One region of the Coraliomargarita algicola genome, then DNA from elsewhere that is predicted to be linked to it. Evidence: riboswitches for the same ligand, from Rfam matches in the RefSeq annotation. Region 1 holds a riboswitch; the other holds the start of a gene.
What was found. A riboswitch is a leader RNA that binds a small molecule or an ion and turns the genes downstream of it on or off. The one in region 1 is predicted to bind thiamine pyrophosphate.
Positions count from the first base shown of each region.

Region 2: it holds a riboswitch for thiamine pyrophosphate, as region 1 does, so the genes downstream of both, SH580_RS20260 (TonB-dependent receptor) here and thiC (phosphomethylpyrimidine synthase ThiC) in region 1, are expected to answer to the same signal.

Region 1 covers NZ_CP138858.1:3,655,200-3,667,600, forward strand. Annotated here, with positions in the region: gene SH580_RS15095 (SGNH/GDSL hydrolase family protein) at 1-131, shown strand, start outside; gene SH580_RS15100 (sensor histidine kinase) at 137-1,249, opposite strand; gene nspC (carboxynorspermidine decarboxylase) at 1,437-2,645, opposite strand; gene SH580_RS15110 (nucleoside deaminase) at 2,713-3,381, opposite strand; TPP riboswitch at 3,508-3,622, shown strand; gene thiC (phosphomethylpyrimidine synthase ThiC) at 3,688-5,625, shown strand; gene thiS (sulfur carrier protein ThiS) at 5,622-5,825, shown strand; gene SH580_RS15125 (thiamine phosphate synthase) at 5,830-6,408, shown strand; gene thiE (thiamine phosphate synthase) at 6,405-7,019, shown strand; gene SH580_RS15135 (thiazole synthase) at 7,016-7,798, shown strand; gene thiH (2-iminoacetate synthase ThiH) at 7,805-8,941, shown strand; gene moeB (molybdopterin-synthase adenylyltransferase MoeB) at 9,005-10,123, shown strand; gene thiD (bifunctional hydroxymethylpyrimidine kinase/phosphomethylpyrimidine kinase) at 10,136-10,912, shown strand; gene SH580_RS15155 (response regulator) at 11,009-12,401, opposite strand, start outside.
Region 2 covers NZ_CP138858.1:4,935,878-4,948,278, reverse strand. Annotated here, with positions in the region: gene hrpA (ATP-dependent RNA helicase HrpA) at 1-3,317, shown strand, start outside; gene SH580_RS20270 (nitrilase-related carbon-nitrogen hydrolase) at 3,332-4,132, opposite strand; gene SH580_RS20265 (zinc ribbon domain-containing protein YjdM) at 4,170-4,511, opposite strand; TPP riboswitch at 4,625-4,739, shown strand; gene SH580_RS20260 (TonB-dependent receptor) at 4,806-6,986, shown strand; gene SH580_RS20255 (M90 family metallopeptidase) at 7,078-7,851, shown strand; gene glsA (glutaminase A) at 7,961-9,067, shown strand; gene SH580_RS20245 (helix-turn-helix transcriptional regulator) at 9,083-9,997, opposite strand; gene nagB (glucosamine-6-phosphate deaminase) at 10,057-11,967, shown strand; gene SH580_RS20235 (hypothetical protein) at 11,980-12,401, shown strand, end outside.

The DNA.
Region 1 (12,401 bases):
CGCAAGCGGCCTTTGATCGCTATCTAGCCCACCAACCAACACAGTCACTCTGCTCGGATCGTGTGCACCCTAATGGTGTCGGGCACATGATTCTGGCACGTTCGTTTTTACAAGCCGTTGGCGTCAGCTAAGCTGACTATTTCTTCGCTGGGCGTAGCTTGGCGATTTTGGGCAATAGAATTGTAAAGGTGGTGCCTTCGGCGCTGGTCGTGAATTCGATCTCGCCGCGGTGCGCGTTAATGATCGATTTTACGATGGCGGTGCCGAGACCGGTGCCGTCGCTTTTGCCTTGTGTCACAAAAGGTTCAAAAAAGTTGTCGCGAATGTCCACGGGTATGCCGGGACCGTTGTCTGTGAGGATTAAGCGTACGACTTGCTCGTCCTGAGTCGCGGTGACGGTGACTTTTCCGTCGATATCCGCACTGTGAAGTGCTTCGATTGAATTGCTGATTAAGTTTTGTAATACGCGCAGTAACTTGCCTGCGTCGCCTTGCAGGCTCACGCCATTGCCCTCCATTACCAGTTCAATTGTTTGGTCTTTGAAGAAGGGGGTGTTGAGCTCGCGAAAGTGATGAAACAGTTCGTCGATGCTGACCTCGGCGATCTCAATCTGGCTGTCGCCTCGTGCAAAGGCTGCCAAGTCGTTGGCCATGTTGACCATGCGACTGATCTGGGACTCAATGTTTTCACAAATTTTGACAACTTTGGGATCTTCTTTGTAGCGTTGCTCGATAATGGTAGAGCCTAGGCTGATGATCGCAAAGGGGTTTTTGAAGTCGTGCAGTAGCGAGGAGACCATGGTGCCGACCAGTGTGAGCTTTTCGGTGCGCATGACCTCGTCCATATAGTGATCGGTCGTGCTTTTGAGGTGGTGGATCACACTCTCGAGGATGCGGCGAACGGGTTCGGCATCTTCAATGATTTTTTTTACAGTCGCTTCGGGCACGCGTCCGACAATGCACTCGCCCAAGGCGACGGCACCCAGAGCGCGGTGTTCTCCTGTAAACACGCCAACTTCGCCAAAAAAGCTACCTTCTCCAGATTGGCTGACGCTTTGGAGGCTGCCATCCAGTTTCTCTTTGGTGAAAGCGACATTACCGCCAAGAATCAGAAAGAGCGCATCAGGGGCACTATTCTCTGAGAAAATCACTTCGCCGTCAGACAGCGTCAGTATTTCAACCTCGTCGGCAATTGTTGCACGCCGATCTTCTGAAATGGAACAAATAAAAGGGTGATCTTCGAGCCTCATGGTGTCTGGGTTTGTTCAGATGTCTTTTCCATTTGGTCGTGGCGTAGTGTGTAAACTACTATGCTCGATACGACGGCTATGAGCAATAGTAGTATGCCTAGAAAGATGCCTTTTGCTTGGAGTGGGAGTGCCTTTTTCAATATAAATTGTGAAATTAGGCACTTACTGTGAGGTTTCAATATCTGAATTAGGAAAGGCGCATGCGGTAATCTTCATAGCCGAAGCGGCGCACCGTCTTTAGGCCTTCACGCTCGGAATAGAGCGAGATCGCAGGCAGGGGCACTCCGTTAAACGTGCTGTTTTTCACCATGGTGTAGTGGGACATGTCAAGAAAGACCAGCCGCTGCCCGACCTCCAGCGGTTGTGAAAAGGAATAATCGCCGATCACATCGCCGGCCAAGCAAGACATGCCGCCTAATCGGTAGCTGTGGGCATACTCGTTCGCGGCACCTGCGCCTAAAATGCCCGGGCGGTAGGGCATCTCCAACACGTCGGGCATGTGGCAGGTAGCCGAACTGTCGAGGATGGCGATCTGGTGGCCCCCCGCCTCGATCAGGTCCAGCACGGTCACGACTAAGACGCCGGTGTGGAGTGCAACGGCTTCCCCGGGTTCAAGATACACGTCGAGTTGGTAGCGCTCACGGAAATATTTCACTACGCGGATGAGACGCTCGATATCATAACTGGGGCGTGTGATGTGGTGGCCGCCGCCAAAATTGAGCCATTTGAGCCCGGGTATGAGATCGCCAAATTTCGCTTCGAAGGCCTCCGCGGTGTGCTCCAGTGCGTCGGCATCTTGTTCACACAGTGCGTGGAAGTGGAGTCCATCCAGATTGGAGAGTAGGTTCTTGGGGAGCGTTTCGAGCGCGCGATCAAGGGCGGCTCGGGTGGTGCCCAGTCGCGACGAAGGTGCGCAGGGATCGTAGAGCTCAGTCTCCACTTCAGAGTATTCCGGGTTGACGCGTAGACCTAATTCCGGGCGTCGCTGGCCTTCCAGCGCGCTGAGGCCTTTGGCCAGTTGTCCCGCAGAGTTGAAAACCAGGCTGTGAGCGAAGCGGCTGAGCTTTTGAATTTCCTCCGGCTTATAGGCGGCCGAGTAGACATGCACTTCGGGGCCAAAAGATTCCTGCGCAAGTAAGGCTTCATGTAGGCCACTGGAAGTGGTGCCGCTCAAATATTTGCGAATCAGTGGAAAGGTGCTAAAGCAGGCAAAGCCTTTGAGGGCCAGTAGCACCTTGGCGCCGGAGCGCTCAGAGACGGATTGCAGGAGCTGGCAGTTCTTCTCCAGTTGATCCAGATGCACGACATAGCCCGGCGAGGGAGCCTCGTCGAAAGGAATGGAAGCCAGCGCTGCGAGACTGGACTCGCTTAATGGAGGAGTGGGATCTTGAGCCATAGCTTAAGAATCTGAGTGTTTTCGCTCCGATGACCAAGATTTGATTTTGAGATTTTTAGATCGAAGATTATTGATTGCCAAGGATCGATCGTAGCACGGGGTCTTCTCCCCAGGACTTTGCGTGGATGGCAATGCCTTCGGCTTCCATTAGAGGACCATAGACCTGAACTCCCGGCTCGGTGCGTTGGAAGATTTCCCGGATTGCGAGGGGGCTTTCCGGCAACGGGTTCTTGGCGGCAGCGGGATAGATCTGGCGAATCACCTCAGTGAGTTTAGAAGAAGTGGTGCCATAGACTACCTTACGGATGCCTGCCCAGCGTATCGCTCCGCAGCACATAATGCAGGGCTCCGTGCTGGCGTAGAGGGTGCTGGCCGCCAGTGTCGCGCGATCGAATTGTCGCGTGGCCTGACTGATCAGTCCGGTTTCCGCGTGCTGAGTGACGTCTTGCAGGCTGTAGACCGCATTCTCAAATTCAAAGATGATTTCTCCGTCTTTGACGAGTAGTGCACTAAAGGGGTGGTTTCCATGTTCGACCGCACGCTCAGCGAGTGCATAGGCATAGCTCATTAATTCGCGGTCGGCGGTAGTCGTGGCGGGATCGTCTGGTAGAGCCATAATTTGTTTCGCTGGTGTGCCGCCGCTAGCGTCCCTTTCGGAGATGGTTTGGGTGCTTTCACTGTGTCCAATCGTCAGAGCAAGCAGCGTGCTGCTGAGTATCATTAAAATTTTATACATGCGGAGATCCCTAGCAACCGCCATGCCGTATCGCTGGGATGGGCACACTGTCTTGGGTCATGTCATCGCGAACTTAATGCGATGTTTTTAATTTGCATTCGGTGGAGGATGTATTACGCGTGGAGGTCTTAGATATAGGAGAGCTCCAGGCGTGGAGCTGAGATTTGGGTGCGCTCCACCCGTAGATCCTTTGAACCTGATGCGTGTTAACACCGCCGTAGGGATTATCGAGTCGAATGGACCTCTGGGGCTGTTGGGCGGGATTTTTTCGAGGCTGTGTGAGGCGGATCGTGACTCACTTAAATTATGCCAGAAAATTCCATTAACGAAACTACTTCGAGCCATACCTTGTTCCCGAATTCCGAGCGTGTTTATATCACTGGCTCGCGTCCTGACCTGAAGGTGCCCATGCGTGAGATTAAACTCTCGCCGACAATTTTACCGAATGGCGCTGGCGAATTGCCCAACGATCCGGTGCGCGTCTATGACACTGCAGGCCCATGGGGCGACGTCAGCTACCATGGTGATGTGACTCAGGGCCTGCCGCGCATGCGGGAGGCGTGGATTCGGGAGCGTGGCGACGTGGAGGAATATGAGGGCCGCGAGGTGAAACCGCAGGATGATGGCTATCTCTCTGAGGTGCATAAGGCGGGGGCCCGTATGAAGGATGGCCAACGCAAGTTGATCGAGTTCGACAATACGCGCCACCGTCCGATTCGCGCCAAGGCAGGCAAGGTTGTGACTCAACTGCAATATGCACGTGCGGGCATCATCACGCCGGAGATGGAGTTTATCGCGATCCGTGAAAATATGAAACTGCAGGCGGAGAAGCAAGGTGCCGAAATTTCAGCATCTGCGGATCAAAATTCGCTGAATATCCAGCATCGCGGGCAAAGCTTTGGCGCTTCGATTCCCGACGAGATTACGCCGGAGTTCGTGCGCTCCGAAGTGGCCCGCGGCCGCGCGATTATTCCTTGTAATGTGAATCACCCCGAGCTGGAGCCGATGATCATTGGCCGGAATTTCCTGGTAAAAATTAATACCAACATTGGTAACTCCGCTGTGGCTTCGTCGATCGAAGAGGAAGTTGAAAAGATGCGCTGGTCGGTGAAGTGGGGCGGCGATACACTGATGGACCTTTCCACGGGTAAGAACATTCACCAGACGCGGGAATGGATCTTGCGCAATTGCCCGGTGCCAGTCGGCACGGTGCCGATTTATCAAGCGCTGGAAAAGGTCAACGGTAAGGCCGAAGACCTGACTTGGGAAATCTTCCGCGATACTTTGATCGAGCAAGCCGAGCAAGGGGTGGATTACTTTACGATTCACGCGGCCGTGCTGCTTCCGTTTGTGCCGATGACTGCGAAGCGCATGACGGGCATCGTGAGTCGCGGTGGTTCGATCATGGCGAAGTGGTGCCTCTCGCACCATAAAGAAAATTTCCTTTATACTCACTGGGATGATATTTGCGAAATCATGGCCGCCTATGATGTCTCCTTTTCGATCGGCGACGGTTTGCGTCCAGGCTCTATTGCAGATGCCAATGATGAGGCGCAATTTGCCGAACTGAAAACTCAGGGTGAGCTCACCCGGCGCGCTTGGGAATTCGGAGTGCAAGTCATGAACGAAGGTCCCGGGCACGTGCCGATGCACATGATCGAGGAAAACATGAAGAAGCAAATCGAGTGGTGCGATGAAGCACCGTTCTATACACTTGGACCACTCACGACAGATATTGCGCCGGGCTACGACCACATCACCAGCGGCATCGGTGCCGCCATGATTGGTTGGTATGGTTGCGCGATGCTTTGCTACGTGACTCCCAAGGAGCACCTCGGCCTGCCCAACAAGGACGATGTGCGCGAGGGAGTGATCACTTATAAGATCGCCGCGCATGCCGCCGACCTCGGCAAAGGGCATCCGGCCGCGCAATACCGTGACAATGCACTCTCGAAGGCGCGCTTCGAGTTCCGCTGGGAGGATCAGTTTAATCTGTCACTCGATCCGGAAAAAGCGAAGTCCTTCCACGACGAAACTTTGCCCCAAGACTCGGCGAAGACCGCGCACTTCTGCTCGATGTGTGGCCCGAATTTTTGCTCGATGAAAATCACAGAAGATGTGCGCGAGTATGCGGCCAAACTCGGCGTTTCGGAAAAAGAAGCGCTGGAAAAGGGCATGGCAGAAAAGTCGGCTGAGTTTAAAGACAAGGGTGGCGAAGTGTATCTCGCTGGATCGGAAGCATGAAGATCAGCGTAAATGATGAAGCGCGCGAAGTGCCCGAAGGCTTGCCGCTAAAGGCACTGCTCGCGGAGCTCGGGCTTGAGTCGAAGCCCGGGCTTGCGGTGGCGGTCAATCAGTCCGTTGTGCCAGCGGCCGAGCTGGCTGCCTACCAGCTCGCTGCGGAGGATGCCGTGCTGATTATTCAAGCCACCCAGGGGGGCTAATGCTATGCGAGTGATTGCCGTGTCTCCAGAATCTAAATACGCCAACGAGGCAGATGTGATCGTGCGCTTGTTGCAAGCGGGCCTGATGCGTTATCATGTGCGCAAGCCGTCTTGGACGTTGGCGGACTGCGCGGAATTACTCGACGCGGTGCCGGCAGAATGGCATGCTCGGATCTCCCTGCATCAGCATCACGTGCTGGCTGAAAGCTACGCGGTGGGCCTGCATTATAAAGATGGCATGGCAGTCGATCATGCTTTGCTGGGAGGGCGAATTTGTTCGCGTTCCTTGCACCGTCTCGACGAGCTGGAGACGCTGCTGAAGCAAGTGGATTACGCTTTCTTGAGTCCGGTATTTCAGTCCATCACCAAGCATGCTTATGGCCCGTCCTGGATGGAAGCGGATTTAGCCGCGGCGCTGTCAGGCGCTTGCGCTGCAAAGCTCTATGCGTTGGGGGGCATTACCGCGGCGAATGCGGCGCGCGCCATGGCATACGGATTTGAGGGTGTGGTTGTGCACGGCTCGCTGTGGCAAGCGGCCGATCCACTGGAGGCCTTTGCCCACTTTCGAAAGGAGGCCGCATGAATTGGCCGAATTATATGTGCCTGACGATTGACGGTATCGAGCGTTCGCATACAGAGCAGGTGCAGGCCTTGTGCGCCGCGGGCGTCGATTGGGTGCAGCTGCGTTCAAAGGAATTGTCGGATGCGCAGCTCGAACCGATTGCCTTTGAGTGTATGATTCGTTGTCGTGAGATCGGGAGCACTTTCATATTAAATGATCGTTTGGATCTGGCGCTGAAGCTCGGTGCAGATGGGGTGCATCTCGGCAAGTTGGATACACCCTGGGCGGATGCGCGCGCACGAGCAGGGGCAGACTTCTTAATCGGTGGCACCGTAAATTCGGTGGCGGATGCGGAGATGGCGGTTGCTGCGGGCGTGTTGGATTACGTGGGCGTGGGCCCGTTTAAATTTACCCACACTAAAAAGAACCTCGCGCCCGTGCTCACTCCTGCCGATTGGCAGGCCATATTAGCAGTGCTGGGCGAGTTGCCGAGTTATGCGATCGGTGGAATCGAGCCCACTGATATTAAAGAATTATTGGCACTGGGGGTGACTGGTGCCGCGATTTGCTCGGTCTTATACCGTCAGCCGAATGTTTCGGATACCTATGCAATGTTACTGAATCAATTATGAAAACAGAGCCGCTCATTATCGCTGGAAAAACCTTCGAGTCCCGCCTTTTCGTAGGCACGGGGAAATACGCATCCGGTCAGCAGATGCAGGATAGCATTCGCGCCACAGGCAGCCAGTTGGTGACGATGGCGATGCGCCGCGTGCAGACCAAGGGTGGGGGGGACGGCATCATGGAATACATGGAGACCGAGCGGTATAGTTTACTGCCCAATACCTCCGGCGTGCGGGATGCCAAAGAAGCCATTTTTGCGGCGCAATTGGCGCGTGAAGCCTTGGGCACCAATTGGCTGAAATTGGAAATTCATCCCGACCCCAAATATTTAATGCCCGATCCGATTGAGACCGTGAAAGCCGCGGAGCAGTTAGTCAAAGAGGGCTTTATTGTGCTGCCTTATATTCATGCCGATCCGGTGCTATGTAAGCGACTGGAAGAGGTGGGCGTGGCGGCGGTGATGCCGCTGGCGGCTCCGATAGGCACGAATGAAGGGCTCGCGGCGCGGCGTTTTCTGGAGATCATTATCGCGCAAAGCAAGGTGCCCGTGATCATTGATGCCGGGCTCGGCTTACCTTCGCATGCGGCCGATGCCATGGAGATCGGCGCCGATGCGGTGCTGGTCAACACCGCGATCGCTACGGCCCTCGATCCGATTGCCATGGGGGCTGCCTTTAAGATGGCAGTTGAGTGTGGGCGCCTCGGCTATGAAGCGGGGCGTGGACAGCAATCGATCGAAGCTGTCGCCTCATCGCCCTTAACCGCATTTTTAGATGCCGGAGTGTAAATTGCTATGAGTTTTGTGGATGTATTACATCGCCTCTCCTGGGAGGAGACGAAGGCCTCCATTCTCGCGAAGACTGCCGGGGATGTGGAGTCTGCTCTGTCGCGGCCGGTTGGTAAGTTAAGCTTGGAGGATTTCAAGGCTTTGATTGCTCCGGTGGCTCAGGATTACCTGGAGCCACTCGCCGCGCTTAGTCATGCCCGCACGGTTGAAAGATTTGGCTATACTCAGCAGATGTATGCGCCGATTTACCTTTCCAATGTGTGCAGTAATATCTGCACTTACTGTGGCTTCAGCGCGAACAATCGGATTCCACGCAAAATTCTAAATGAGGCCGAGATCCTGCAAGAGTTGCAAGCCGTCAAGGCACTGGGAATGGATCATGTGTTGTTCGTGACCGGAGAGGCGAATCTGCGGGTGGGCATTCCTTATTTGAGTAAAGCCTTTGAGCTGGCCCGGCAGACTTTTTCCAGTATTTCGATGGAGGTGCAGCCGCTCGATCAGGCGGGCTATGAAACTTTGATGGAGGCGGGACTCAGCTCGGTGCTGGTCTATCAGGAAACCTATAATCGCGACTCTTACGCGAAGTATCATCTAAAAGGAATGAAGAGCAATTTCGATTACCGGTTGGAAACTCCCGACCGGCTCGGGCGTGCGGGGATGAAGAAGATCGGGCTTGGTGCTTTGTATGGTTTGGATGACTGGCGCACGGATTCCTTTATGGTGGCGACGCATCTGCGTTATATGGAGCAGACGTATTGGAAAACGCGATACAGTTTATCCTTCCCCCGCATCCGTCCGCATGAAGGCGATTTTCAACCGGTCTCGGTGATGACGGATAAGGATCTGGTGCAATTGATCTGTGCCTATCGTTTACTAAGCTCCGAGGTCGAGCTGTCGATGTCCACACGAGAGAGCCCCGTCTTTCGCGATCATGTGCACAAGCTCGGTATTACCAGTTTAAGTGCCGGATCGAAGACCAACCCTGGAGGCTATGTGGTCGATCCGCAGAGTTTGGAGCAGTTTGAGATATCCGATGAGCGCAGCCCGGCTGAAGTCGCCACGATGCTAAGGGCCGGCGGTTACGAAGTGGTGTGGAAGGATTGGGACTCGACCTATGATGGCTGTGCCTGCGTAGGCGTGTGATCATGGAGCATCAAAAGGTTCGCAACCTGCAGTGAACTGTCTATGCATTCACCTGATACTACTATGAGCGAATTATCCAAAGATGAAATTCTGCGCTATCAGCGTCACTTGACATTGCCCCACTTCGGTGAGGCTGCGCAGTTGCAGCTCAAATCTGCCAAAGTGTTGGTGGTGGGCGCCGGGGGGCTCGGCTGCCCGGTGCTCCAATATCTCGCGGCGGCGGGAGTGGGCACGCTTGGAATTGTGGATGACGATGTCGTGAGCTTGTCCAATCTGCAGCGCCAGATTTTGTTTAACGAGTCCGAGCTCGGCCGGGGCAAGGCGGAGTTGGCCGCGGAAAAATTGCGTGCGATGAACCCGCACATTAACTGTGTGCCGCATGCCACCCGCTTAGGAGTGGACAATGCACTCGATTTGATCGCTCAGTATGATTTCGTGGTGGACGGCAGTGATAACTTTCCGACCCGTTATTTGATAAGCGATGCCTGTGTGCTGGCAAATAAGCCACTGGTCTATGGCGCGCTCTACACCTTTCAGGGGCAGGCGAGTGTTTTCAATTGGCAAGGTGGGCCGACTTATCGCTGCTTATTTCCAGAGCCGCCCCGTCCCGAAGATGCGCCCAACTGTTCCGAGATCGGAGTGGTCGGAGTGTTGCCGGGGATGATTGGGATGATTCAAGCCACTGAGGTGATCAAGTTGATTACAGGAGTCGGTGAACCATTGACGGGGAAGTTGTTAATGTTCGATGCATTGACCATGCGTCAGCAGATCGTGAGTTTCCAGCGAGTGCCTGAGCAGGCTGCGGTGACGGAGCTACGCTTGATCGAATATAGCTGTGGCGTCGCCCAGCAGCAATCAGTGGTCGAAGTGGAGCCGCAGGATTTACAGGCGGACCGCAGCGAGTATCAATTGCTGGACGTGCGGGAGGATTGGGAGCGCGCGATTTGCGCCTTACCCGGGGCGCATTTACCGCTCGGCCTGATCCTGGAGGGCCAGGCCGACTTTGAGGGGATCGGCTTTGATACCAGCAAGCCGACCTATGTGTATTGCAAGGGCGGTGTGCGCAGTTTGAAAGCCGCCGAAGCTATGCAGGCGCATTATGGATTTAAACAATTAAAGAGTCTGCGTGGCGGGATTCTGGGCTGGGCGGCCGCCGTGGACCCTGCAATGCAGACTTATTAGAGAGGCGACCGTATGAATGCACCGCCCTTGGTATTGACGATTTCCGGTTCCGATAGTTCCGGGCATGCGGGCATGCAGACAGACAACCGCGCCATTCATGCGGTGGGTGGCTTTCCCCTAAACGTTTTGACTGCGGTGACCTTGCAAAGCCCAAAAGGCGTGGAAGCGGTGGAGATGATGTCCGCGGATTTTGTGGAAGCACAATTGAGGTCTATGTTAAAAAACTACCGCGTGCGGGCGATTAAAAGTGGCATGTTGGGCAGTGCTGAGATCGTTCATCGGGTGGCGCAAGTTTTGTCAGAGTATCCAGATATTCCCTACGTGCTCGACCCGGTGCTTTGTTCCAGCAGTGGAGCTATGTTGCTGGAGCCTGCAGCTGTGGAGGCCTTACGTTTAAAGCTCATGCCGCGTGCTTGTCTGTCGACTCCCAATCTGGAGGAAGTGGCGATCCTCTCTGGGAAGAGTGAAAACCCTTATCAAGCAGCCGCGGATTTGTCAGTAGCCTGCGGACAGGCTATTTTATTGAAAGGTGGGCATGCGACCGGAGCGGAGTGCGAGGATTGGTTGTATCATCCGGGCGGGCGGCAATACTGTTTTACGGAGGCGCGAGTCCAGACCCGTAACACGCGCGGCACCGGTTGTGCACTCAGTGCATTGATCGCCGCGCATTTGGCATGGGAACCCGATGAATTGGAAGATGGCATTCGTTGGGCGAAAGCACTCTTGAGCGGGGAGCTGCAGGAGCACTCGAAAGAAGGCTGGAAGCGCGCTGGCCCTAGCTTTTATTAGGTCGTGTGCAGGTTTGCTTGCCGACGGAGCTTGGTTGTGATGCCAGCGTGTGTTTACAAGTTTTCGGCTGATGGGACTAATTAGGTTGGGCTGCCCCTAAGGGTTTAATACTCCGTGCAGTGCATCGCTCATTTCTTTGATTCGGTAGGGCTTGGGAACTACTGCTTTGAACGAGGAGTTCTTGTAGTTGGACATGACGTTAGACGTGGTGTAGCCGCTGGATGCGATGGCGATTAGATCGGGATCATACTTGATTAGGATGTTGGCGGCTTCTTCGCCTCCCATGCCGCCAGGAACAGTGAGGTCAAATACGCAAGCGTCGAAGGGGGCTCCTGCTTCTTTGGCTGCTTTATAGGCGGCGATTGCTTCGTCTCCATTTGTGGAATATTCGACTTGGTAGCCTAGTAATGTGAGGATTTCTCCGGCAACCATCATCATGGCTTCCATGTCGTCCATGATCAGGATGCGACCTTTGCCGCGATGGATGGTTTCTTTCGCGGGCTTTTTCGACTCTTTGGTGATGGGCTTTTGAGGGGCTGTGAGCAGATGTGGGCTCTTGGGTAAGTAGACTCGGAAAGTAGAGCCTTTACCGAGAGTTGATTCTGCTGTGATGGTGCCTTTATGTGAGTGAATGATTGAGTAAGAGGAGGCGAGCCCAAGTCCGTTGCCTCGTTCTTTGGTTGTAAAGTAGGGGTCGAAGATTTTTTTGAGGTTTTCGGGGGAGATGCCAGTCCCGTTATCGTTGACTTCGATGCAGACATACTGGCCAGAGTTGAGTGTGGGGACTTCGGCGTGGCGCACATGTAGATTGCGTATGTGGATGTGTATATTACCGCCCTCGGGCATTGCTTGGTCGGCATTGATGATGAGGTTGTTGACGACTTGGCTGATTTGCCCCTTGTCGGCATCCACGGCCCATAGGTCTTCGTCCTTTTCAACACTGCATTTTACGTTGGAGCCGCGCAGGATGAATTGGGCCGATTCTTCAACCATCTCGGATACTGTGGTGACTTCCAGCACGGGTGCGCCGCCTTTGGAGAAGGAGAGTAGTTGCTGCGTGAGTGACTTGGCTTGTAGTGCGGCTTTCTCTGCGGCCACTAGCTTTGTCGAATGCTTATGTCCTTCGTCGAGTTCGATTCGAACCATCGAGATGTTGCCCAATATCGAGGTTAACATGTTGTTGAAATCGTGGGCAATGCCGCCTGCCAATAGGCTGATTGAGTTGAGTTTTTCGGCCTGGAACAACTCGTCTTCTGTCTTTTTTTGCTGGGTGATGTCGCGCAATACGGTGACGCATCCGTGACGGTGGCCTTCATCGTCGAGAATACAACGTGTCTCGGCGGTGACATTGAGGGTCTTGCCATCGGCTCTCTCTAGTTGAATGCCGAGCTTGGAGGGGATTTCCGCAAAGTTCGGGTCCACTAGAGCGGAGGTGGGGTCTTTGATCTTTTTGCCAGTTTTGGGGTGTTTGAGTTTGAGCACATCTTCC
Region 2 (12,401 bases), 1.3 Mb from region 1:
GTATGTATCCAGTGGATACATTTTATCGCCCACCAGCCGATAACGACGAAGGCGATTACATCGATGCAGCCACCGATGTAATCACCGAAATCATCGAGCACAACCGCCCAGGCGACATTCTTGTCTTCCTACCCGGTGAACGCGACATCCACGAACTCCGCCGCCAACTTGAAGACAGTCCCGCGCGCCAGTGTGATTTACTCCCCCTCTTCGGCCGCCTCGCCAATGCCGACCAACAGCGCATTTTCCACCCCGGCGGGCGGCGCCGCATCATCCTCTCAACCAATATTGCGGAAACCTCACTCACGGTCCCCGGCATTCGCTATGTCGTCGATACAGGTCTGGCGCGCGTTAGTCGCTACAGTCCCCACTCGCGCACTCAGCGACTCCCCATTGAGCCCATCGCACAATCCAGCGCCAATCAACGCCAAGGTCGCTGTGGCCGTGTCAGCAACGGTGTCTGCTACCGCCTCTACGATGAACAGGACTTTTTAGCGCGCCCACGCTACACCACTCCCGAGATCCATCGATCCAACTTGGCCTCTGTCATCCTGCGCATGATGGCATTTAAACTAGGCGACATTCGTACCTTTCCCTTTATCGATCCACCTGCCGAGAATGCCATTGTCGGTGGCTACCGCTTACTCGCCGAACTCGGCGCGGTTCAAGCAGACGAACGCAATCCCGATCCAGCCGCCTACCGCCTGACTAAACTCGGGCGCCGCCTGGCGCAACTCCCGGTCGACCCCACCGTTGCACGCATGCTACTCCAAGCCCAGCGTGAGGGAGCACTGCCCGAAGTGCTCGTCATAGCCTCCGGCCTCTCAATACAAGACCCGCGCGAGCGCCCCGCGGAACTCGCAAAGGAGGCGGACGAGATGCACAAGCAATTCACCCACCCTGAGTCCGACTTTCTCACCCTACTCAACATTTGGAACAGCTACCACGAAAAGTTAGACAGCCTATCGCAGAACAAACTCCGCAAATTCTGCAAAAGCCACTTCCTCGCGTACCAACGCATGCGTGAGTGGCGCGACATCCACCACCAACTGGAACGAATTCTAAAGGAACGTCCAAGCTCCAAGGCCAAACGGTCCAGCCCGAAGAAGCAGCAGGCAAGCACTCAAAATTCACAACTAAGCGTTCTACCTTCGACGTTTTCTCCAAGCGAGTACGCGGCCATCCACCGCTCCATTCTGACGGGCCTGCTCAGTAATATTGCCCACAAAGAAGAAGAGCACACTTATCGTGGTCCCCGCAATCGCAAGGCCTTGCTCTTCCCTGGCTCCGCACTATTCGATCACGACACCGCCAAGAAGCAGCGTAAAGCCGCTTACGCAAAAAAGACAAAGCCCAAGCCCGCCAAGACCAAAGCGCCCGAATGGATCGTCTGCGGCGAATGGATGGAAACCAGCCGCTTGTTTGCCCGCACCGCAGCCAAAATTGAAGTCGATTGGATCGAAGAACTCGCTGGCGACCTCCTCTCAATACGACACTCCGAGCCCTTCTGGAGTAGTAAAGGGGCCGCCGTGCTCTGCAAAGAGCGCCGCATACTCTTCGGGCTGGAGATCCAACGCAATCAGGTCAGCTACAGCCGGATCAACCCCGAGGAAGCCACCGATATTTTCATCCGCAACGGCCTGATTGAAGGTGGCATAAAAGAGCGCCCCAAATTCTTCCAAGAGAACGCTCAAGTCCAGCAAGCGGCCGAATCAGAACTCGCACGTCGTCGCAGCGGTTCCACCTTGTGGATCGAGGATCAGCTCTTCCAGTTCTATCGTCAGCGACTCGACGCAGTCGGCTCTTTCGCCGAACTGCGTAGCTACGCAAAGAAACACCATGGCGGCTCACTCGATTTCCTCAAAGCTCACGAAGACGATCTTTTGCCGCCCGATGAGAGCGACATCGCAACCGAAGACTTTCCACGTGCACTTCGACTTGGTGGCAGCGAAATCCCACTCCAATACCGCAACGAACCCGGCAGTGAAGAGGATGGCGTCACCCTGCGCTTACCACTGGCGCAAGTCGATGCCATTCAACAAGGCACACTCGACTGGGCAGTACCCGGACACTTGGAAGAAAAAATCGAATGTTTACTACGCGCACTGCCCAAGCAAATTCGTATTCGCTTACACCCACTCAAGGAGCGCGCCAGCGAGCTCAAGTCGAAATTGAAGCCCAGTGAGCGGCCACTCACCGAGCAACTCAGCGAATTACTGCGCAGTGCCTACGGCATCGAAACCTACAAAGACCAATGGAGCAAAGCTCAACTCCCCCAACACCTCAAGCCACGTATCCAAATTGAGAATACTAAAGGCGACGCCTTAGCGCAAAGCCGCGATCTCGACAACCTACGCCAGCAACTCAAATCCAAGAGCCAACAGACCGCCGCCGGTAATGGTCTGGACGCAATCCCCGCATGGCAAGCCGCCGCAGCACAGCACGAACGCGAGAATCTGAACACATGGAACTTCGGAAATCCCCCCGAATGCATTGATCTCAGCGGCGAGTCTGGCTTACCACTCAAAGCATATCCAGCCCTCGTCAGCGAGCGCAACCAGATACATCTCAGGCTCTGTCCCGACCGGGATCAAGCACGGCAGCACACCGCAAAAGCATGGCCCGAACTCGCCGAACAAAGTATGGGCCGCGAGATCGCGTGGATACGCCGCGACCTGAAAGAGCTAAAGAAGCTCGGCATTTTACTCATTCAACTCGGCGGCTATGATCGTATCAAAGACCCCGCGTGGGCACATCTACGACGCCACTTATTTAAAACCGAAAACTTATTACCCCTCCGAGAAGCCAACTTTCAAAAGACCTTGCAACATGCCAACCACACATCCAAAGGCATCACACTCAAGCTCACCGATCACCTGCGCGCCATCTTGGAAGCACGCGAGGCTGTGCAATTACTGCTAGAACAAAAGAAGACCAGCCAAGCCATTATCTACCCCGGTATGCGCGCCCACCTGGAGCAAATCGCGCCCGCAAACTTACTCGATCACTACGAGTTCGACGAACTCCAGCATATCGCCCGCTACCTAAAAGCAATGATGCGGCGCGCCCAACGTGCCAAAGAAAGCATCCAACGTGACATCGAAAAATCGCAACGCATTGCCCCCTTTGAAAATAAACTGACCACATTGGAAACGCTCGCCAAGAAAGCCCAAGCCCCCCTAGTCAAGCCCTACCGAATCTTGCTCGAAGAATTTCGCGTGTCGATCTACGCGCAAGAACTTGGCACCGCTCAAAAAGTCTCTGAAAAACGACTGGAGCAACTCGCAGAAGCGATCACCAAACAGCTTAAAAGCTAACAATGCACGACTAACTAGAAGCTAAACAAATCCGCCCGGCGATCCTCCCAAGCGCTCAGCTTGGAGCGAACCTGGCTCACCAGAGATGGATCGATCTCCACTTGCAGGAGACAGGCATCCTCTCCGGCCTCCGCCACGATCTCCCCCCACGGGTCGACGACCATGGAGTGTCCGAAATACTGTGTTTCGCCCACGCTGCGATCATGACCTTCGACCCCACACTGGTTGATCGCGATGAAGTAAGTTTGATTCTCGATCGCACGCGCACGCACTAGCGTGCGCCAGTGTTCCAAACGTGGATGCGGAAAGGCAGCCGGTAAGAGATGCAACCGCGCGCCAGCTTCGGTATTTCTCCGAAATAGTTCGGGGAAGCGTAAGTCGTAACAGATGCCAGCGCCTAGCGGACCAAAATCGCTATCGAAACAGACACATTCATGGCCTGCTTCGACATGACGCTCCTCATGAAATAGCGTAAAAAGATGCAGTTTGCGGTAACGGGCGCACACAGTCCCTCGAGCGTCAAAGTAATGAAAACAATTTGCCGCATTTCCCGACTCAGTCTGTTCCAACATGGAGCCACAAATCGCGATCCCATGTTGTTGTGCGAATCCTGCCACATTTGCCGCATCCTCGGCCGCGAAACTCAGATGAGCTCGATTGTAGGCCCAGTCAAAACCAGTCGTGCACATTTCAGGTAAGCACAACAGGTCGGAACCAGCCGCGCTGGCCTCTGCAGCCAGCTCAGCAATGCGCGCCAAGTTGGCGGCCGCATCGGCACGAGCAACTTCAAATTGTGCTAGAGAAACGTGCATCATAAACTGTTCGAAACTGAAACCATCTGAACTGGGCGCCTCAGGCCTTCTTTACAAATTCAGACTTCAACTTCATGCCGCCAAAGCCTTTAATTTTACAATCGATATCATGATCTCCGCCGACTAATCGGATATTCTTAACCTTAGTTCCGATCTTGAGCGTGGACGAAGTGCCCCCCACCTTGAGATCTTTAATCACGGTCACGGTGTCGCCATCTGCCAGCGGCGTACCGAAAGCGTCGCGGAATTCAACCACGTCCTGCTTAGATTCCTGCAAAGATTCGAGCGTAAACTCATGCCCGCAATCGGGACACACGATCAAGCTACCATCTTCGTAGGTATATTCAGAGTCACATTTAGGACAGTTTGGTAATTCAGACATTGCACTAGCTGACCCCATCACCGGAGCCTAGGCAAGCATTGAAAATCGCATGGCACAACACTGCACTTAAATACTAGCACTTGACAAAGATACGCCCGCCCCGTTTGTCTAGCGGTCTTCCTTAGGGGTGACCTGTCATGGGTCTGAGATGTCTTCGAATAGTGCCGAAGCGATCCCTTTGAACCTGATCCGGTTGACACCGGCGTAGGAAAAGGAATGGATCGTCCTTTTTTGAGCGATTCACCTTCAATCGCCCAAGGCCGGATCTCAACAACACTAATATTGAGATCCAAAATGAAACAATACATCAGCGCCATCACGCTACTAAGTATCAGCAGCGCCGCCTTCGCCCAAGAAGCGGATGTTCAAATACTGCCCACCACCGTCGTGACCGGCGAGTTATGGGAGTCTGACATTCAGCAAACCACCGCCAGTGTCACTGTAATCGAGCAGGCCGCGCTCGAAAACAATGGAGTCCAGCATTTCGAGGATGTGGTCAACTCGATCCCCAATCTGACCTGGACCGGCGGTTCGTCTCGCCCACGCTACATCCAAATTCGTGGCATCGGAGAAAATTCACAGTATGAAGGCGAGACCCCGGATTCATCGGTGCGCTTCTTGATCGACGACCTCGACTTAACCGGAGTCGGCACCGTGGGTAATCTCTTCGATGTAGAACAAGTGGAAGTGCTGCGTGGCCCTCAAGCCGGCGCCTTCGGTGCCAACGCTGCGGGTGGTGTCGTTCGCATTGTAAGCAACGAGCCCACTCCCTACTGGACTGGCCAAATCGAAGCCACCGTCGGCAATGACAACCTTCGCGCAGGCGGCATCGCAGTCGGTGGTCCCCTCATCGAATCAGACCCGGAGCAACTGACTTTCCGCCTATCCGTGCATCAACTGGAGCAGGATGGATTCCGCGAGAACCAGTTTCTCGATCAGGACGACACGAATGCCCGCGACGAACTCACGACGCGTTTAAAAGTTCGCTGGCTCGCCAACGATGACTGGCAATTCGATGCAACCCTATTCTATGCTGATGTCGATAATGGCTTCGATGAGTTCAACCTATCGAATCACCCGTCAGAAACCGATTCAGATGAACCAGGCCATGACGAGCAGGAGACCTTCGGTAGTAGCTTTCGCATTACTTGGGCTGGTCTAGAAAATGCGACCTTGACTAGCATCACCAGCTATACGACTTCGGATTCGCTTTACAGTTTTGATTCGGATTGGTCAAACATCATAGATAAAGACCCCACACTGCCAGCCACTTATAAAGCTTATTTAGCAACTGAGCGTGACCGTGATGTATTTTCTCAAGAACTGCGACTCGATTCCAATGAGCAGGAAAATGCCTTGGGCTGGATCGATCGCTGGACCATCGGGCTTTACTACCACGCAATGAATGAAAACTCCGGCATCTATTATGACGAAATTTACGCTGGCTGGGCCGATGATGCTTATATCGAGTCTGAATACGACAGCGAAACGATTGCGATATTCACGCAATTCGCACACAATTTTTCGGACTCAACACGCCTAAGTATAGGCCTGCGATTGGAGCATCACCAAGTGGATTTCACTACAAATACAATCAATAACTATTATACCGAATTAATTGACGGCAAAAACAGTTTTGAAGAGTCCAACACCCTATTCGGTGGCAAGCTAACACTTGAACATGATCTAAACGACAATCATACCGCATTTGCCAGTGCTGCTCGTGGATATAAATCGGGTGGTGCCAATTCCGGTGCGTTTCGATTAGATTTCGATCCTGAAACATATGAAGATGAAACCCTATATAACTTCGAGCTCGGACTACGCAGTCATTGGTTCGACGGTCGGATAATTTCTAGTCTCACCGGGTTTTATCTCCAACGCCAGGATGCACAATTACGTGACTCTCAGGGCTCAGGCGGATTCTTCCGTTATCTCACGGTCAACGGAGACAATGCCGCTCACTATGGTCTCGAATCTGAAATTACATGGTATATAGATGAAGCCTGGACACTCTATGCGACTTTAGGTCTCTTAGGAAGCGATCGTGATGCATACGACACACTCGAGTCCGATGAAGAGGTGGATGAGACATTAGATGTGGACAGTGATGACGATCCAATAACTATTACCGTAGACTCGCGCGATTTGGCGAATGCCCCCAGCTATTCCTATAGCGTTGGACTTGCCTATGATCGCGGCGATGGCTTCTTTGGCAACGCCCAGATAGTCGCCAAAGATGATTATTACGAATCCAATAGCCATAACGAAAAACGCGACTCATTTGCCGTCGTCAATGCAGCCCTAGGTTACCGATGGGATAATTGGACTGTCACCCTCTGGGCTAAAAACTTATTCGATGAAGAGTATACCAAGCGCATATTCTATTTTAACAATTTGGACGGTGGAATCAAACGCTACGAAAGTTTGGCCGATCCCCGAACCTTCGGCGTGACCGCGAACTACAGCTGGTAATCACCATCACGAATCATCTCCAAGCCCCGCTCCAACGAGCGGGGCTTTTTCATTCGCCCTCTACGCGAAAATTGACTTCATTACCGCCCCAATGAGCCTACTAGAAAAACTCCAAGACTTCTTCACCGATGCCCCTGCCGAGATCGTTTTTAAGGACGAATGGGTCCGCTACCTACAAACAAATCTACCGCTCTACCCTCTGCTCCCACTGGAATTACGCGAGCGACTGCATCAAAAGATTGGGCAATTCGTAGCCAGCACCTTTTTCGAGGGCTGCAATGGCCTGGAACTGGACGATGAGATGATCCTCACCGTATCCGCGCAAGCGTGCCTTCTCGTGCTCAACCACACAGAGCGCCCCTATCCGGAACTCAATACCGTGCTACTCTACCCGAGCGCATTCACCACCACTTCCGAAACAATCGGCCCTGGCGGCACCATCATTAGCCGCGAAGTCAAATGCCTAGGTGAATCGTGGGCCAATGGCACGGTCATACTCGCCTGGGATTCGGTCCGACGGGGCGCAGAGAACATCTATGATGGACATAACGTGACCTTCCACGAATTTGCCCATCAACTCGACTCACGCGATGGCGATACCGACGGCGTGCCCTTGTTGCCAAGTCAAGAGGCCTACCAGACCTGGGCCAAGGTCCTGGGCGAACATTGTAATAGATTCATCGACCGAGTCCGACACCGCCAGAAGACCCTGCTCGATCCCTACGGTGCCACCAATCCCGCCGAATACTTTGCTGTCGCCACGGAGACCTTCTTCGAAAAGCCGCGACAACTTAAAAAGAAGCAGCCCGAGCTCTATCAAGAACTGGAAACTTTCTATCAACTAGATCCTGCCAGTTGGTTTTAAAATAATAATACCCCTAAGTGCTGACATCTGTCTTCTAACTGCTCTTGCAAGGTTGATCTAGCTCCAATTTTCTCTTCGCCTCTAGAACCAAGATTGTTTTAGTGCGGGGATGAAATTACCTTCAAATACGCCGCCCCGCCAGCCACTCAACTGGAAATCCTACTGGAAACAATTGAACGCCCTCATTTTACTGGCCCTACTGAGTGCGCAGACTTGCCACGCGGCCAAGCTAATCGCCGGCGCCACACAACTCGCGGAATCAAGGCAGGTGGGCACCGACAAACTCGACCTACAAAACGTGGTCGATGTCGCCTACTCCAAATACAAAGACTTACAGGATGGTGCCAACGCAGATTATATTCCCATTCTAGCGACAGTACCCAGTGATCTATTTGGCGTCGTCATCGCCACCAAGGACGGCCAGCTATTTACCGCAGGAGACATCGATTACAAATTTTCCATCCAATCCGTATCCAAGCCATTTACGGCGGCCCTAGTCATGCAGCAAATGGGCCCACAAGCATTGCTGGATAAGATCGGCGTCGAACCCACGGGCCTCCCCTTCAATTCCAAAATGGCTCTAGAGCTCTATGAGCAACGTTCAGCCAACCCTCTCGTAAATGCCGGCGCGATCGCAGCGGTTAGCCTCATTCAGGCTGAGTCCGAAAGCGACCGTTGGGCACAAATCAAAGAGAATCTCGAAAATTTCGCAGGCACTGAATTGCCCTTACTAGACGAAGTCTACCAATCCGAATATGAGACCGCATGGAGTAATCGCGCCATCGCCAACCTACTCTATAACTACAATCGCCTCTACTCGGATCCCGAGCAAGCATTGCGCGTCTACACTCAACAATGCTCTCTGGGGGTCAACACCAAGGACCTCGCCATCATGGGCGCAACTTTAGCCAATGCAGGCACCAATCCATTGACTGGGAAGCTCGTCCTCAATAGTAGGCATGTGCCCGAACTGTTGGCACTTATGGCAACCGCAGGCTTTTACGACGAGTCCGGCGCATGGATGTACAGTGCTGGCCTGCCCGCCAAGACAGGAGTCGGCGGAGGCATCGTGGCCATCGTGCCCGGACAATTTGCAATTGCTGCCTTTTCGCCACGCGTCAATCAAGCAGGCAATTCAATCAAAGCGATGAAGGCGATCCGCTTCATCGCCGGCGAATTGGGCGTAGGCCTCTACGGTGCCAATCCAGAAGAGTGATGCGCATTTCTGAGCTCACTCTGAGCTCTGTTCATAGCGACCTTCGCGGACTTGCCGACACAGTTCACGGGGCGTGCAGCCCGCCATGCGTCGAATAAAACGTGTAAACACCGACTGCGAATTAAAACCACTCAACTCAGCCACATCTGCCAAGCTACATTTCGCATCACGCATCAGTGAGATCGCGGTATGGAACTGATAGTTGCTACGATAATCACGCAGTGAAAGCCCCATCTGCTTCTCGAATCGTTCACGCAAATGACGTTCCGAAAAGCCGGCTCGCTGCGCAACTTCTTCAAAGGTCCACCCTTCTCTTACAGAACGTATGATCAGAGTTTCGACCTGCGCAATCCAGCCGTTGCCAGTCGTCGCGCCCACCGTTTCCACCTGTGGCAAACGAAGAGTGGTCGCATGTAAACGGGCCAATAAGCGATCCAAGGTAGGAATTAATTCAAGCCTGCTTGCTGCTGTATCACTTGACCATAAATGCGCAACTTCGCCCCACAGCTGATGCGTTAGTAAATCGGGCCGCAAACGACGGTAACTCAAATCGGCCAAGGCGGGTTGCCCCTGTTCCAACTCAAAGGTAATGAATAACCAGCGCAACGTATCCGACTCGATCTCAATATAGTGGTGAAACTGGTACGGCGTGACCAACAAGGCATCGCCTACATCAAGTTGATAATTTTGACCATCGACACTGACCACGCCCGCACTCCTCAACACCCGCATCAACACGTAGCGGTGGTGCATCCGATTGCCCACATGCGGCTGCTGTAAGGACTTCCAACTCAAGCGCTCGAAGACAATCACATTACTACAGATGATACGATTAGGCTGATCCGCCCCTTCATAGTAACTTTTCGGATCACTAATCTGAGACGGAAATACCTCTGATACCTGTAGCGTGCGATCCATCGCCGAAATCATCAAAAAATACTCCGATTTAAGCAAGTAATTAACACAACAAAAATCATATCATCACAGGCATGACACATCTGGTATCTGAACTCACCCAACTCGAACGCATACCCACTCAAATCTACGAAAGCGCCGATGCAGCCTGCCTGACGGTCGCCGATGCGATCACCGATTTAATCCAGCAGCGAAACGCGGCGGGCAAGGCTACGGTTCTCGGGCTCGCAACGGGTTCGACTCCAGTGCGCCTCTACCGCGAACTCATTCGCCGGCACCAGCAAGAAGGGCTCTCCTTTGCCAATGTAATTACCTTCAATTTGGACGAATACTACGGGCTCGCAGGAGACCACCCGGAGAGCTACCGCAAGTTCATGCAAGACCAACTCTTCGACCATGTCGACCTCAAGCCGGAGAATACGTATGTGCCTGACGGTCTCGTCGACCGCGACGCGGTATTCCAGTCATGCAAAGATTATGAAGCAGCCATCGCCGACGCAGGTGGTATCGACATCCAGATCCTCGGCATCGGACGCACGGGACATATCGGCTTCAACGAGCCAGGCTCGGGACCTGAAACTTTGACCCGCTTGGTCACGCTTGACAATTTAACCCGTCGCGACGCCGCACGTGACTTCCTCGGCGAGGAAAACGTGCCGCGCCACGCCATCACCATGGGCGTCGGCACCATCCTGGCCGCTCACCAACTCTTCCTATTGGCATGGGGTGAGGGTAAAGCGTCTATCATGGCACAAACAGTCGAAGGCAAGCAGACTGAAACGATTCCCGCCACCTTCCTGCAACAGCATAACAATTGCACCTTTTGCATCGACCAGGCCGCCGCGAGCCAACTCACGCGTCAATGCCACCCTTGGCTGGTCGGCCGCATCGAATGGACGGAAGAAACCACTCGCAAGGCGGTGCTCTGGCTGGCCCAAAAGACAGGCAAATCACTACTCAAACTGGTCGACGAAGACTATACTGAGAATGGCATGTCCGACCTGCTGGTCGAACAAGGTCCAGCATACGATCTAAATATACGACTGTTCAACGTCACTCAACACACCATTACCGGTTGGCCAGGTGGTAAACCAAACGCAGACGATAGTCACCGCCCGGAACGCGCGACTCCATATCCTAAGCGTTCCTTGATCTTAAGTCCGGAACCACTCGATGATGTGTATTGCCTGGGAGGCACCATCAATCGTCTAAAACAGCACGGCAATCAGGTCACCATCGCGTACCAAACTTCTGGTAATCTGGCTGTGCCCGACACAGAAGTACGTCGCGCGATCGAACTCATGATTGAACTCGGCACTGACCGTATCGGCGAAGCCGATCTAAGTTACGCCACCACGGTCGAAACACAACTCAACGAAAAAGGCAGTTTCGGCGCAGATACCAGTGAAATACGCCAACTCAAAGGTCTCATCCGTCGCAGTGAAGCACGCTCATCGGCACGCACCCTGGGCATCGACACAGAGAGTTTACACTTCATGGATCTACCCTTCTACGAAGAAGGTCGCTACCGCCGCTTTATCGTGACTCAGGCGGACATCGCGAAAATGTGTGAACTGTTAGAAACAGTCAAACCACACCAAATCTTTGCCACCGGGTACGGACACGACCCACTCTCGGTGCCTGCCTTAAGCTTTGAAATCCTAAGCGCGGCACTCGAGCAATGTGCGGGTTCAGAGTGGTTCAAAGATTGTAACATCTGGCTATATAAAGGCCCGGCCGATGAGTGGGAGGCACACGAAATCGACATGGCGGTGCCACTCTCACCAGATGAGTTCGAAAATAAGATCCAAGGCATCTACCAGCATCAAACACAGCGCAGCCAAAGCCCAGGCAGAGCGAGTAAAAAGAGTAGTAACAGCTGGGATCTAGCGCGCGAAATCAATTGCGGCACCGCTGAAATCTACGACGCACTCGGACTGGCAGAATACGAAGCCATCGAATGCTTCAAACGCTATAGCAAATAAATACCACATCCGATGATTGAAATCACACCACTTTGTAAGCCACCACTCGACTCGGAATTCGTGCCAGCTGTGCTATGGAATCGCGCCTATTTAAAGGCGGCCCTGGCCGCACCGAATAGCCGCAAGATCCGAATCGCCATCGACCGGCCGGAAGGCACCACCTGGATCTATGACACCACGCTACTACCAGTCTCGCCAAACAACGCTGCCGACACACTCAAATACTGCGAACGCACTGTAAAATTCCTACTCTGGGCATGGGGCGGCTCCAAGGTGCGCATCAGCAATGCCCCCGAAGTCGTGGAGCAACTGCAGTCTATTTATTCAGCCCAAGGCGCTCGCCAATTTGATTACGAATTCATGGGCCAGACATGCTTCGATCAAAAATTTACAATTCAAAACGCGGACCACTCCGATTTAAAAGAAGTGCTTCC